DNA from 2 places in the Clostridium estertheticum genome. Region 2 is predicted to be linked to the other one. Evidence: predicted binding sites of a transcription regulator. Region 2 holds the regulator's gene; the other holds the start of a gene.

Region 1 (8,190 bases), 480 kb from region 2:
AAAGGATACAGGAATTGGAATACCTCAGAACATGTTAAATAAAATTTTCAACACATATATCCAGGTTGATGATTCCCTTAGAGGGACTGTGGAAGGCAATGGGATAGGATTATCATTAGTAAAATCATTGGTAGAAATGCATGGAGGAGATATAAGTGTTAAAAGTGAAATGGGTGTTGGAAGTGAATTTAGTATCAAATTACCTATTAAGCTCATAGAATCTCAGATGTCTCACAGAAATAAAAATTATAATATAAATGATCCTATAGAGAAAATTAAAATTGAATTTTCAGATATATTTTCTTAGTTGTTTTTAAAAATTTTTACTAGAAGAAATGAGAGTTAAGATAAAAGCGGTAGCATTACCTACTGTTTTTATCTTCATCATTCTTTGCAGTATCTTTTTACAAGATACTTTTATTATATAATTTTCACTTTAAATTTTATACAATATCCACCTACATGTTGCAAGCTCATATTTAATCTCAAATAACTTCATAGAATTATCAATCAAACTTTGGCATTTATAAACAGTCATAATATTACCTGCAAATCTCTGCGTATCCTTTACTATAACTTTATCTATTTTTATAACTTGCATAGGTTCATCATTTATTTGCATTCTAAACCTTACAGGTTTTATGTTTCCTTTGTTATCTGTATAAGAAATCATTTCTATAGGTAATGCTAAAACTTTCATTTATTTAATCTCCTTTAAAGCATTGCGCTCATTAATGGGTATTCTTCCTCCCCCTCTGCCATTCCGCCACACATATTATTTAACCCTGAATGAAGAAAACAAGATCTACTGATAGCTTTAGAACCATATTTTAGTCTAATTTCATCAATTGTTTTATTAAGATTGCTATCTTTCTCATAATTAAAAGTATCAAGTAAAGAACTCTGATAAAAATCATTACCACAAAAGTCTGTTATATGTACTCCCAGACGCCTTATTGGATTACCTTTCCAAACATTATCAAATAGATAACAAACTATTTCATGTATTTTACGAGTAGAATCAGTTGCTACCACCAATTTTTTCTGGCGAGAATAAAATATCATATCACTTCCTCTAACACTTATACTTACCACAGTGCAACAATTCTTCGAATCTCTTAAACGCATAGATACAGTTTCACATAATGATAACAATACTATATGAGCTGTTTCTTTATCGTAAACATCAAATGGAGTTGTAGTAGAATTTCCTATTCCCTTCATTTCGATGTAATTGCTCTTTCTAACCTCGGAAAATTCGTTGCCATTAGCATAATTCCAAATAACTAAGCCATGACTCTTGAATTTATTCTTTAAGATTTTTAAATCATAATTTGCTAATTCTCCAATAGTATTAATGTTTAAACCATGCAATTTAGGTGTCGTTGCTCTGCCCACCATAAATAGATCTTCAACTGGTAATGGCCACATTTTACTTTTAATTTCCCTGGGAAATAAAGTGTGTATTCTATTTGGTTTCTTGAAATCTGAGGCTACTTTTGCGAGCAGTTTATTATTTGATATCCCTATATTTACTGTGAACCCAAGTTCCTTACTTACCCGATCCTTTATAATTTCAGCGAGCTTCATATAATCTGGATACAAACCTTCCATGTTAGAAAAATCAAGAAAACTTTCATCTATACTAAACCGCTGAATCTTTGGAGTATACTGCTCAAATATTTGATGCATAGCTGCACTACACTTCATATACAACCAATATCTTGGTGGCACTATTACAATACTAGGACACTTCGCCCTAGCACTATATAAAGTTTCTCCCGTGTGAATATCGTATTTTTTAGCTGGAATTGATTTTGTTAAAACAATACCGTGCCTGCTTTCTTCATCCCCACCTATTACAGAAGGAACTAATCTTAGATCTAATAACTCACCTCGCTGAAGTCTATAAGCAGCTTCCCATGATAAATAAGCGCTATTAGCATCTATATGAAATATCAATCTACTCATAACCCTCTTCCTTTCTTTAATCTTCACTTTTTAATTTCAGAACATACGTTCGTAATACTATTATATACTATTTGTTTGCTTTTTAGAAGTTAATTTATATACCTTTTATAGAAATTTTTGTATTTTTTAATCTTTATAATACAATTGATGAATATATCATCTTATACAATACCAAAAATCACAAAAAAGATTAAGCGGCCTTAGTCCCCTACAATTTAGGACTTTAGCCGCTTAAATCAATTTTATTATTTACTTATACCTCAATATTGTGTAATATATCCTTTTTTAATATTATTTATTTTTCAATCTCAATACAGTGTCAACCACATTATTAACTGTAAATCCAAACTCTTCAAATAAAATTTCTGCTTTACCTGATGCACCAAAGTGATCAATTGAAATTACGGCTCCGTCAAGTCCCACATATTTGTGCCAACCAAATGAAGATGCTGCTTCTACTGCAACTCTTGCTCTTACATTGCTAGGCAATATCTTTTCCTTATATTCTTTACTTTGTCTATCAAACAACTCGAAAGAAGGCATACTTACTACCCTCGCATCTATTCCCTTTTTCTTTAATTCATCTGATGCCTTAAATATTAGTTCAACCTCTGAGCCAGAAGCAATTAATATTACATCGGGTGTTTCTTTTACAGAATCCTTGAGAATATATCCACCATTAAGTGCTTCCTTACTTGAGCCATTATATAATGGCAAAGTTTGTCTTGTTAATACAAGGGACACTGGTCCTTCTGATTTTGCTATTGCTAGGTACCAACCTGCAGCTGTTTCCTTAGAATCAGCTGGTCTAAACACTACCATATTGGGCATAGCTCTTAAAGCAGCTAATTGTTCAATAGGTTCATGAGTTGGTCCATCTTCACCAACACCAATACTATCGTGAGTAAGTACATAAGTTATTGGTAATTTCATTATTGCACTAAGTCTCATTGCACCCTTCATGTAATCACTAAATACAAAGAATGTAGATACAAATACTTTTAAACCACCATGAAGATATATTCCATTAGCGATAGCAGCCATTGCATGTTCTCTTACTCCAAAATGCATGTTTGCTCCAGATCTATCCTCGGCTGAGAAATCTCCTCTATCTTTCATATATGTTTTGTTTGAAGGAGCAAGATCTGCTGAGCCTCCAATTATATTTGGTACAAGCTTTGCTAACCTGTTAATAAGAACTCCGGATGCTTGTCTTGTTGCCATTGGTTTATCGAAACTCCAAAAACTTTCATCCTCTAATAAATCAGTGGCTATTTTACCACTAAACCAAAGTTTCCATTCTTTTGCAAGTTCTGGGTAAGCTATTTTGTAATCTTCAAATAACTTGTTCCAGGTTACTTCTTTAGATGCTGCTTTTTTATTAAAGCTTTCCATTTGTTTTTTAACTTCTTCTGGAACAGTAAAAGGTTCATAATTCCATCCTATGTTTTCCTTTAATGCAATGATATTTTCTACTCCAAGTGGTTCCCCATGTGCACAAGCTTTTCCTTGCTTAGCAAGGCAACCATAGCCTATTATATTCTTGACTATTATAATTGTTGGCTTTTTATCTTCCTTTTTAGCAGCAATTATAGCAGTATTTATTTCTTCTATGTTGTTTCCATCGGCTACTTTTATAACCTGCCAACCATATGCCTCATACCTTTTAGCAACATCTTCTCTAAAAGCAATATCAGTACTTCCTTCAATCGATATATTATTGGAATCATACATCATTATAAGTTTTCCAAGCCCTAGTGTTCCTGCAAGGGAAGATGCCTCACTTGAAATTCCTTCCATTAAACAACCATCTCCAGCTATAGTATATGTATAATGATCTATAACCTTAAAATTTTGTTTGTTAAATTTTTCTGCAAGATAGCTTTCAGAAATAGCCATACCTACTGCATTACAAATGCCTTGTCCAAGTGGTCCTGTAGTTGTTTCAACTCCGTCTGTATGTTTATATTCTGGATGTCCTGGTGTTTTACTTCCAAACTGTCTGAAATTTTTTATATCTTCAACACTTAAATCATATCCAAATACGTTTAAAAGTGAGTATAGAAGCATAGACCCATGACCAGCTGATAGTACAAATCTATCTCTATCTTCCCATTTTGAATTTTTAGGATTATGTTTCATTTGCTTTGCCCATAGAGTATAAGCCATGGTTGCACATCCAAGTGGTAACCCCGGATGACCAGAATTTGCTTTTTGCACCGCTTCTGCTGAAAGTACTCTTATAGTATTAATAGCTAAATTATCTACATTCATTATGTGCACCTTCCTATATTTAAATTATGAATAGTTATGTTTATACTTTTTAAACTCGTTTTAATAAGTTCATTCTACATCTTATTTTCACTTTCTGCAATATTTTTTTGTAAACTTTTTCATTTTTTTTAGAATTATTAAAAAATTGGACTCTATGTTATTTTTATTTATTATGATAATTCAAATCCCAACTGCTCATGTTCTATTTTCTTAAATTCAACCTGATCCACGCAGACTTGACTTCTTACCTGCATTACTACCGTCTGCTGCTTATTACCAATAAGTTTTTGACCAAGTATATAATTCACATCAAACCTTCCAGATATAGCAGGAGTAGCACCACGGGCTGGCACAATGAGCTGTACATTATTTGTTTTTAGAAACTCAAATATAGGTTCCCAAATATATATGTCTTTAGCTGCTCCAAAGGGATTATCTATAAATATAATTTTTCTTAATTTATTATTATCAACATTAAAGGAATTTATATTTTTAATGTAATTAATGATGGATATTAAAAATTGAATATATATTCCTTGTGACTGACCTGTACTGCCAACCGCCTGCTCATATTCCAATATTTTACTTTGTTCTGATATCTGTTCTCTTTTGTAAAGTTTTAAAACTATTTTATTCATGTCTGTTACAATAACAGAAAAAAGCCTTTTAAGTGCTAATTGATTTTTAATATATTTTATCTTATCTAAATTATCATCCATATTATCAACATTTCTTATTATCTCTTCTATATACAAAGACATATGGAATTTTTGCTGCTCTTCTTTAACATAGGGTAGCTGAAGACTAACCATTTGTATTATCTCATTATTTAAATTTAATCTTGATAAACGTGGCAATCTATCAAGCTCTGTTTTCACATCTCTGCAACGTTGGAGGCATTGATTTTGAAAATTATCTTTTATTTGCTCCATATCTTTAATATCATTTTCTATTTTTCCCTGTTGAAGAAATATAAGTTCTTTAATACTTTCTAAATTTTCTATAAGCGCTTTGCACTCAATAGTTAAGACAGGAGCATTAATGCTCCTTAAAAATTCTTCGGCTAGATCAAAAGCTCCCATTTCTTTAAGAGTTTTTATATTTTTTTCTTTATTACTTTCAAAGCTTGATTTACCGTTTTTTTCTTTAATGCAAACTTTATCAAAGTCTTTTTCTAAACCTTCATAATAACTTTTTATATCTAAAGTTTCTTCTAGCATGTCATTTGTTTTGTCTTTAGAAATATTACTAGATCTTAGAACTACTTCAATATTAACTATAATAGCTTTTAACTTCTCAATAACTTTATTAATCTTAATTTGCAATATTAAAAGTTCTGCTTTTTTCAAAGCAAGTTTTTCTCTTTTGCGAGTATTTTCTTCTTCAAATTGTTGAAATTTAAAGGCTTCAATTTCAATAGCTACATATTGACCAAAATCCTTTGAAAAACTATCTTCTAGTAGTTCAATTTTTCCACAAATATTACTCCTGGCTAATGTATACTTTTGAACATCTTTATTAACCACTTCCTGCTTTTCTTTTAATATTTTATGTTCTTCTTTTAATTCTTTTAATTCTTCCTGCTTTGTTACTGAAATCTCATTTCTATCTTTAAGTTCATAAAGCTTATCTATAGAATATTCTCTATTATCAATTTCACTCCTATCTTTATCCATATTACTTTGATAATTTTGTAGGAGTTGATCTTTGTCCCTTATATCTGAATTTTTTTCTTCTAATGCTTTTTTGCTTCCTCTAAATTTCGCATCTATTTCATCATCAGTTATGTTTAATTCTTCATATTTATCGTTATTATAATATGTTTTATACATTTTAGTCCATTCATCATTTACTTCATCTATTTCTCCCTTTAAGTGACTATTTACCTCAAGTTCATTTTTTTGCTTACTTTCCTCTGTTATCATTTGTTTTTTAATTTCCATATGCTTCAAGTTTAAAGAATTTAAACTTTCTACAAATCTCTGAAATTTATTTTCTTCCAAATCTAAATTATCTAAATCAATCTTTAATTCACTAATATTCTTTAAATCCCTATCTAGAACAATTAACTTATTCTCTAAATCTATATTTTCTAAATTAATGTTTTTCATCTTAAATTCAAGTCCATCTACAGCTTTACTACAAACTATCCTTTCATTTTCTAATGAAATTTTTTCAGAATTTAATTTAGTGCGATCCGCTTTAATCATATCTATTTTATTATCATAAGAAAACTTGAACTCTTTAATATATGTATTATCTATTTTTAAGGTTTCTTCATTTCTTTTAAGAAGGTCCAGGTTACTTCTTATCTCTGATATTTCTCCCCCTATTTTATCTTTTTCCTCTTTTATTTTCTCTGAATTTATAAATTTGGACCTATCTTTTAAGGCGAAATCCAAACCATTAATATTAAAGTCAAAATCATCTTTAATAGTCTCTAAGCTAATAATCGGAATAGCATAGTTACCAAAATCACAATCTCTGAACTTTTCGTCCTTAATAAGTTTATTAAAATTATAAGTTACAATAATAGAGTATGGAAGAAAAGGTATCTTACTTAAAAGGGTTTCTTTTTCCTCTATTGATAGGTCTTTAAGATATTCTATGCCTAGTATTCCGTCCTCATTATAGTTCCTATTAATATATCTTTTTACTTTTAATATTTCTTTAGTTGTTGGCATTGGCTTATCCTCATCTAACTGAGCATAATAATCTAATGATTGTTGTAATACTTGTTCCTGTGCAAGTATTGCTCTAAGCAGCTCGTTATATTTAATTTCTAGACTATTACTTAAAGATAAAACATCCCGTACCCCATAAACTTCTAATAATTTATTGACCTTAATTTTATCTATGTCATACTTATGAGTTAAATCATCATATTCTACTATTTTGCCTTGAATTGAAGTTGTTTTTTCTTCATTTTTGGCAATATCAATTTTGTAGTTACTATTTTTTAACATTAAAGAATCAAATACATATTTATTATCTTTTATTTTTAAAAAGGCTTCTGATCTATCCAGATCTATTTTTTTGATATCACCATCTATATCCCCTATAATCATAATGTTCAGCTGATTTCTAAGAACTTTAACCTTTTCTTTTAGTGAGTTAAGTCTTTCTTTTGATTGTAATATGTTGCTTTCAGAGACAGCTATTTTATTATCAATATCCCTTTCTAACCTTGCAAACTCTTTTACCTTACTTGAAAAGTCATAAACCTTACTTAAGGATTCAGTTAACTTATTATTTAACTCCTTAAGTTTAATCTCATCTCTAATTTTTTTATTATAGGCTAATATATTTAAATCTGATGTTAAGTTTTCATTGGCTTTAAATATATTATTAATTACCTCTTTTATTTCAGAATGTTTATATTTATTCTCTAGAAAATCTACGAAATAATTTTTAACTTGTCTAAGATTAATTTCATCATAAACATTGTCAACTTTAAGCTTAACATTTTCAAATTTATCTTGTGAATTTTTAAGTTCACCTTGAGTTATATTTAGCTCATTTTTCATAATTTGTAGCTTTATAGTTTGAATGTTTTTTTCTGTTTTCTTATCTTCTTCATTAATGTTATTTGTCTCTCCCTCTATTAAATTAAGTTCTTCATATTTGCTTTTCTTTTTGCTTTCCAGTGTATTGTAAGTTTTTACAATAGCATCTTCAATTTTATCCTTTTCGTCATATACATTAATAAGTGTTTTTGTCCTAATAATAAAGTCGTTAACAACACTCGCCTGCCTATCGTAATTTGAGATTTCTTTTTTCTTTTTAGATAACTCTATGATTTTATCCTTGATATCAAAAAGGGTTTTTGCCATTTCTTCTTCATCATTTACCTTATTCGTTTTAGCCATAAAAGCTTTTTGAATAATCTTTTCTATAAGTAAGTCCTCAACAATCTTTCTTGATGTCCTATAATTTTCTTCAAAG
Region 2 (8,190 bases):
TCGCAGCTAATAAAGATGCAATTGGCGTTGAAACTTCAATAAACGTATAATTTGATTGTAAAAAGCTATCAGGAATTAATGTGTACCCCTTGTCAAGGACAATTTTAAAAAAAGTCTATGCTGATTTGAGAAGATGATTTCTGTATTGAACAGGAGTCATCTTTCTTAGACCCCATTGATATCTAAATTTATTATAGTAGATCATATATTGCTTAATCTCTTGCTTTAGTTGTTCTAATGTTTCACATGATTTTATGTATGCCTCATCTTTGAAATGGCCAAAGAATGATTCTTGTGGAGCATTATCCCAGCAGTTTCCACGTCTTGACATTGATTGTCCTAAACCAGATTTTTTTACTAGCTTTTGAAATGTCGGATTCGTATAATGAAATCCTTGATCTGAGTGTATAAATGCATCTTTAGGCAATTTAATTTTTCTATTCTTTTTCAGATTATGTATAGTGTCTGTTACGATATCTAATCTCAAATTATCAGTCACATTGTATGCCAAAATCTCATTTGTAGATCCATCCTTAATCGTAGATAAATATGCCTTCTTACTTTTTCCGTAAAATAGATAAGTTATATCTGTAAGCAATACTTTTCCAGGTATATTCTGTTTGAAATTTCTATTTAATAGATTTTTTAAAACAGTATGCTCCTTTGTAGCTTTCATCATACGTTTATATGGATTCGCTTTTCTAATGGGGCAAATGATACCATACTTTTTCATTATTCTTCTAATACGTTTTAAATTGTATACGATTCCAAATTCGCCTTCTAATGTCATTTTTATTTGTCTAGCTCCTTTTTTACGATTTTTAAAGTTATATGCATTTAGTACAATTTCACCTACTGCTTCATCCAACCTATCGCGTTGGCGCCTACGGCTGAGAGCTTTAGTAGAGAAATAATTGTAATATCCAGAACGAGATACACCCGTAATTTTGCATAAATGGGTAAGCATATTTTTGAGCTTATATTTTTCGATTTGTGAATTTATAAGAATAAATTTTTCCTGTGCTACTAAGATTATTTCTTGCTTATCAGCCTTCTTTCTAGGATGTCGATTTTTTTTAACAATTCATTCTCAGCTTTCAGCAAGTTAATTTGGGCTTTAAGGCGCTCGCATCTTTCGTCTGCGGAAAGTTCTCTCACTCTTGGTCTTCCAGTATTCGCATTTCTTGCATCATTTAGTCCACATATACCTTCATTTCTATATGCAGCTCTCCAGCGAGATCCTGATGATTTAGCACGTTTAATCCCAACTATATCTATATCAAACCCATTTTCTTCAAATATCTCCCTTGGAAATTTTCCTTTTTCGTTCTCTATTATAAAAATGCGTTTAAATTCATCTGTATATGTAATTCCCTTCATACTTACTGCTTTAACATTTTTGTTTTTAGCTAGTATTGCTACATCTTTTTCTGTAAATGTTTTGTTGCTCATTTAAATTTCCACCATCCTTGTATATATCTAATTTAAATTATTATACTTTTCTTTATTATACATAAAAATACCCTACCGGGTAGACTTTTTTAAATCCGTCTGCCCTATAGGGTACATTATAAATATAAAACTGATAGCTTTTTATTTTATAAAATTAAAAGTAAATCACTATTAATACACTAGTAAAAAACATAGATAAAAAATAAATATAATTATATTTTAAAATAAACATGATTTTACCCCCTCTTTTGTAGTATAATAATGTCGTGAAATGTAAGTTTCACGACATTATTATGTATTTTGGAGGTTACTATGAAATCTGATCTAAATGGTATTTATAAAAATGAACTACCACCGTTTCTAAATGATTATTTTAATTATTTATCTACTATTAAAGGCTGTTCTATTAATACTATAATTGCTTATACTGCCGATTTGTCATTACTTTTAAAGTTTCTAAAAATGTATAAAGATTTAATTCCTTCAGATAAGAACATAAAGCTTGAAGACATTGTAATTAGCGACTTTACCTTAGATACATTAAAAACTCTTAAATTACAGGATTTATACGCCTTTATCTCTTATCTTGGTAAATATAGGGCTAATGGCAATTATGCTAAGGCTAGAAAAATTGCATCCATAAAGTCCCTATTTAAATATTTAACTACTAAGGCTAAAGTACTAACTGTAGACCCAACTATAGATTTAGAGTCCCCTAAGATTGGAAAAAGAAGCCCAGTTTTTTTAACATTAAATGAAAGTAAGGACCTACTCGAAGCTACAATCTCTCGAGATAAACATTCTATTCGAGATCATAGTATTATTACATTATTCCTAAATTGTGGTCTCAGATTGTCAGAACTTTGTAGTATAAATTTGTCCGATATGAAAGAAGATACATTATCTGTAATTGGGAAAGGAAATAAAGAGCGAACAATTTATTTAAATAAAGCATCACTTAGAGCAATCTATAAATATTTACCTATTAGAAATATGAACATAGATAAAATTCATGCTGAGGATAAGGATGCCCTCTTTATCAGTGGCAAGTTTGGAAGAATTAATAAAAGAACGGTAGAAAGAATTGTTAAAAAGCATATAGGAGATGCTGGGCTCAACAAAAATAAATATACTCCTCATAAATTAAGACATACTTCAGCTACCCTTATGTATAAGTATGGAAACGTAGATATTAGAAGTTTACAAGACATATTAGGACATGAAAATATTTCTACCACTCAGATATATACTCATGCTGACGATGAAAAACTAAGAAATGCTGTTAAGTCGAATCCCCTATCTGATGAATAATAAAAAGGAGTATATACTATCACATCCGTGATAATATATACTCCTGTGCCCTCTTACTCTATACTTTTTATACCTTCTTTAGTCTTATAAGTCCTGGAAATTCCTCTTGAAGAAATTCTGAGTTATCTTCTTCGTCTTCAAGTAACTCTTTTGCTCCATCTATATCATCTATAAATTCCCAAACTTCATTATTTTCAGGTATGTATTTATCTTTATTTAGCTTCTCTTGCTTTTCCTCAGCTAAAAACGCTTCGTATGCTTCAATTTTTGATGCTTCATCATCTTTAGATGTTTCTTCATCTTTATTTTCTATGGTCTCTTCTAAAGCAGATTCATCAATTTCATCCACGTTATAAATATCATCATCTAACTTTCCAGTTCCAGCATCTTCAAAGACTTCATCAATTTTTATAGCTTTAACATCAAAACCTTCAAGTTCTAAACATTTTCCGCAATTATCACATTTCTTATTTGAATTTAATTCGCAGACTTCACAATCACCACAGTCATTACAAATTTTCTTATTATTAAATATACAGTTTTTAGACATACAACACCCCACTACATTTATTTCTAATACTATTATAATGAACTATTATAACAAATAAGGTATCATTAATCAAATACTTATTAATTTTTATTCTTATACCCTGAAATAGAACATTTGTTTGATGTTTTTGAACTTATATGGTATAATTATACCATGAATGAGAGGTGTTTACATGTTAACTCAAAAAAAAGATAAACAGAGTGAAATATATAACTTTATAAAAGATCAAGTTCAATTAAAAGGATATCCACCCTCAGTGAGAGAAATATGTGTAGCTGTAGGATTGAAATCCACCTCAACTGTTCATGGTCATTTAGAAAGATTAGAAAAAAAAGGATATATACGTAGGGACCCTGCTAAACCTCGTGCAATAGAATTATTAAAGGATGCTGTTATAAGAAAAGAACTTATAGATATACCTATTATAGGGAAAATTACAGCTGGGGTACCAATCCTTGCGGTTGAGAATGTTGAAGATACATTTACTATACCTTTAAATTTTACTAAAACTAATAATGAGTTATTTATGCTTAAAGTTTCTGGTAGTAGCATGATAGAAGCCGGAATATTAGATGGTGATCTTGCTATAATCGAGAAAGTTAATTCAGCTAAAAATGGTGATATAGTTGTAGCACTTATTGAGAATGAAGCAACTATTAAAAGATTTTTTAGAGAAAAAGGACATATAAGGCTTCAGCCTGAGAATTCATCAATGTCCCCTATCATATTAGATGACTGTTCAATTTTAGGTATACTCGTCGGCATTTATAGAAAGTATTAATTATTTCTTTAAAGGAAACAAAAGAGACTACAATAATTTTAATTGTAGTCTCTTTTTCTATCCTATATTGAAGTATTTACTCGAAATTTATATAACTTTTGAAAGAGCTATTAATATTCCAATTTTAGCATGATCAAATGTTAATCCGCCCTGTAAATATGCTATATAAGGTTCCCTTATTGGAGCATCTGCAGATAATTCTATAGATGCTCCTTGAATAAAGGCCCCTGCTGCCATTATTACCTTATCTTCATATCCTGGCATATCCCATGGTTCACACTGAGCAAATGAATCAATTGGAGAACCTGCTTGTATCCCTTTAATGAAATTAATTAGCATTTCCTTATTTCCAAATTTAATAGCTTGAATTATATCACTTCTTTTATCAGTATATTTAGGAAGAACATCAAACCCTGCAAGTTCCATAATCCTTGCACAGAAAATAGCACCCTTCAACGCTTCCATAGTTACGTGTGGAGCTAGAAACAATCCTTGAAATAAAGAACGCATTACTCCAAATGTAGAACCACATTCTCCACCTATGCCTGGAATTGTTAGTCTATATGAAGCTTGCACTACATATTCTTCTTTACCTGCAATGTATCCACCTGTTGGTGCAATTCCGCCACCAATATTTTTTATTAAAGAACCTGCAACTAAGTCTGCACCAACATCTGTTGGCTCTGTAGTTTCAATAAATTCTCCATAACAATTATCCACAAAACAAATTACATTCGGATTTATAGATTTTGCTGCTTTTATAATTTCTTCTATCTCAGAAATCAACAAAGCTTTTCTCCATCCATATCCAGTAGATCTTTGAATATGAACGAGCTTTATTGATTTATCTGATATCATTGTTTTTTTCATTAGATCTATATCAACCTTAGAATTATTTAATTCTAGTTGTTTATATTTTACGCCAAAATCTTTTAATGATCCTATATCTTTCTTATTAGTTATACCAATTATATTATGTAGTGTATCATAAGGCGTTCCACATACAGATAGCATTGTATCATTAGGTCTTAAATTGCCAAACAATGCTGCCCCAATTGCGTGTGTTCCATTAACAAAATGTGGCCTAACTAGTGCGCTCTCGCAATTGAAAATTCTTGCATATACTTTATCTAATGAATCTCGTCCTATATCACCATAACCGTATCCAGAAGAGTTTGTAAAATGAGATTCGCTAATTCTCTCATCTTGAAGTGCAGTCAAAACCTTAAGTTGGTTATACTCCCTTACTTCATCAAGCTTTTCAAACTCACTTTGCACATCTTTTATTGCTATATCATAGAGTCCTATCGTTTTTGAATTTATTTTATACTTTTTTTGTAGGTATTCTTTTGTTATATCTAACATGATCCATGTCCCCTTTGTATTATGTATTTTAATTTACATCATTAATAATAACATACATCTACACTATTTTATTCATATTGTGCCCTTTATTTGAATTACCTCAGAATTAAAAGCTTCTATTCCTGATTTTTCTTCTATTGCAACTTTATACATAGCTTTTGCCACAGTATTTCCGTATACAGGTTTATATTTTTTTAAAGCACCGTTAAATATAAATGGTATGCATTTTGAAACAACTTCCGCTGCTTTTTCACCAAATCTAAATTCAGTTCTATCTCCTAAAAGTAAAGACGGTCTAAAAATTTTAAGGCCTCTTAACCCTAAGTTGCTAAGTTCATTTTCCATTTGACCTTTAACTTTGTTATAGAAAACGGCGGACTTTACATCAGATCCCATTGCTGAAATTACAAGAAATTGTGATACATCATTTTCCTTCGCTTTCATTGCTAAAGAAACTATATATTCCAAATCAACTTTTTTAAAAACTTCCTTACTCTTAGCCTTTTTTATAGTTGTTCCAAGGCAACAAAATATATGATTAACCGTGTCTTCAAGCTTATAGGTGTCAAGCAATTCAAAATTGATTATTTTTTCTTCAAGCTTTTTATTATTTATTCCCGTAGATTTTCTAACCCAAACTATTACCATTTCATACTCAGGGGCTTCTAATAACATATTAACTAAATTGCCCCCAACAAGTCCTGTAGCTCCAACTACCAAAGCGGTTTTCTTTTCCATACTTATTCTCCTTATTTAGTTTTTATTCTTCATTCTTCTTAACTTCTTCAATAATTTCTTCAACAGTTTCCTTTAATTCCTCCCCCACTTTTTTATATTCAATTTCAAATTTTTCATTTTGATTTTTTATAAAGTACATTAAAGCATAATAAGTAGGCTTAAACTTATCCTTTAGCATAAATTTCTTTTCATTAAATAGATTTAATAATGAGTTATATTGTTTTTTAGCCATTAGTAATATAAAATACTCATTAATAAATCTATTATATTTATCTGTATTATTAGCTACTTGTAAAAACAAGGGAGACTTTTTAACGGATTCTTCTATTTTATCATTCAAAAGTAAGGTTTTTGATAATTCATAGATACTGCTAAAATTGTTACGATTTTTATCATAATTTAAATCTTGTTCTTTGTTTTTACTTTTATTAATTAAAGTTTCCCTACTACACCAGCTTTCTAAAAAATTTACAAGCCATAACACCTGCTGTTTTTCTTTTTCTCCTCCAAATCTTATTAGATACCATATGTTAAAGAATCGATCCTTAATTTGATACATATAATTTTTCTTGTTCAGAGGTATTTTATTTATTACACCATTCTTTTCTAATTGATTTAGCTGAGCTGACACTTCTTTGCTTTGCATTCTTATTTTGTCTGCAATTTCTTTTGTAGTTATGGCCTCCCAGCTTAAAGATATAACATCTACAATTTCTTGCTGCACTGGAGATAAATTATCCATTACGTGCTTATAAAGAGGTGTTACTTTATCCGATAATGTATCTATGTCTTTAAAGGCTAGTCCTCTATCAGAACATACACTACTGAAATGTAATGACATTATTCTAGGTACCCCACCAGTTAACCGCCTTATGGCTTCTATTTTACCTTTATTGATTTTGATTAGTTCATTCATACCTTTCTTATTAGAAATTTCTCCTAATTTTTCAAAATATTCATTAGTTTCTTCTGTAGTTAATCCTTTTAATTTTATTAACTTAAAGAAGTCATAGAAGGGTTTTTCATAATTAAAAGTGAATTCTAAAACCTCTGAAGATGCTCCTATAAAACGAATTTCAGAAGAGGTTAATAAAATTTCTCTAAGTTTTTGCTGCTCAATAAGTTTAAACTTCTTCAAAATATCTTCAGTATTATCTATTAGAAGTATTAACTTTTTATTTTGCTCTTTAAGTCTTTGTTCGACTATTTTAAAACATATATCTTCGTAGTTTTCTTCATTTGCATCTTTATCCATTTGATTATAAAGTCCTATAAATTCAGTACTTTCTAGTTCAAGATTTTGTGCTACGACTTCCCAAAGCTTAAATAATCTACGTATATTATATTGTTCCTCTGGTAATATAACAGGAATAAGTCTTTCTTTTAATTCTGTATCTCTTTTAATTTCAAAGTATAATCTTTTAAGTAAAGTTGTTTTACCATATCCTCTTTGAGCCTCTATCATATAATGCTGCTCTGGATATTTCATATCTGAACTTTTTATATCATTTATAATTTTTTGAAATTCTTTTTTTCTTATTACAAAACTATCAATTAGTTCTTTCTCTGTTAAATTGTTGGGGTTATAAAAACTTACACTACTAGTTTGCATTCTTTTTACACCACCACATTCTTAATATTGGAGAAGTAAATGTATAAAATTTTCCTTCATCATCATTATTTATATATCCATCATCTATAAGAGTATTCAAGAGATCTTTATATGTTTCGCAAAGATTATATTTCACGGCTAAATTGTGTATTTCATTATAAGTTATCTTTTTAGCTTCTGATATAGATATTAGATCTAATGCTTCTATAATGAACTTATAATCATTATTTTTGTACACCACAAGTCTCTCATGCCAACTACTAAACTTATTGTTTTCTTCTATCATACGTTTTATTGCAACATCTACTGATTTATTATGTATAACGCATAAATTATCTTCGTCATAAATATCCTGAATTTTATCCATAGCAAGTTGAATAT

Evidence for each region. The regulator LexA, encoded in region 2, represses DNA repair genes until DNA is damaged. The targets are predictions, from matches to a motif close to CNAACANNTGTTNG.
Region 1: A7L45_RS08930 (DNA polymerase Y family protein) is a predicted target of LexA. The motif match lies at 2,010-2,023, and genes of this name have one in related genera.

The regions. Positions count from the first base shown of each region.
Region 1 covers NZ_CP015756.1:1,935,933-1,944,122, reverse strand. The annotation lists gene A7L45_RS08940 (sensor histidine kinase) at 1-307, shown strand, start outside; gene A7L45_RS08935 (hypothetical protein) at 437-700, opposite strand; gene A7L45_RS08930 (DNA polymerase Y family protein) at 715-1,971, opposite strand; gene tkt (transketolase) at 2,263-4,245, opposite strand; gene A7L45_RS08920 (coiled-coil domain-containing protein) at 4,416-8,190, opposite strand, start outside.
Region 2 covers NZ_CP015756.1:2,414,719-2,422,908, reverse strand. The annotation lists gene purB (adenylosuccinate lyase) at 1-50, shown strand, start outside; one part of gene A7L45_RS22585 (IS3 family transposase) at 116-1,068, opposite strand; one part of gene A7L45_RS22585 (IS3 family transposase) at 1,068-1,452, opposite strand; gene A7L45_RS11120 (tyrosine recombinase XerC) at 1,765-2,763, shown strand; gene A7L45_RS11115 (hypothetical protein) at 2,831-3,313, opposite strand; gene lexA (transcriptional repressor LexA) at 3,486-4,094, shown strand; gene A7L45_RS11105 (methionine gamma-lyase family protein) at 4,182-5,459, opposite strand; gene A7L45_RS11100 (NAD-dependent epimerase/dehydratase family protein) at 5,532-6,197, opposite strand; gene A7L45_RS11095 (ATP-binding protein) at 6,220-7,809, opposite strand; gene A7L45_RS11090 (ATP-binding protein) at 7,799-8,190, opposite strand, start outside.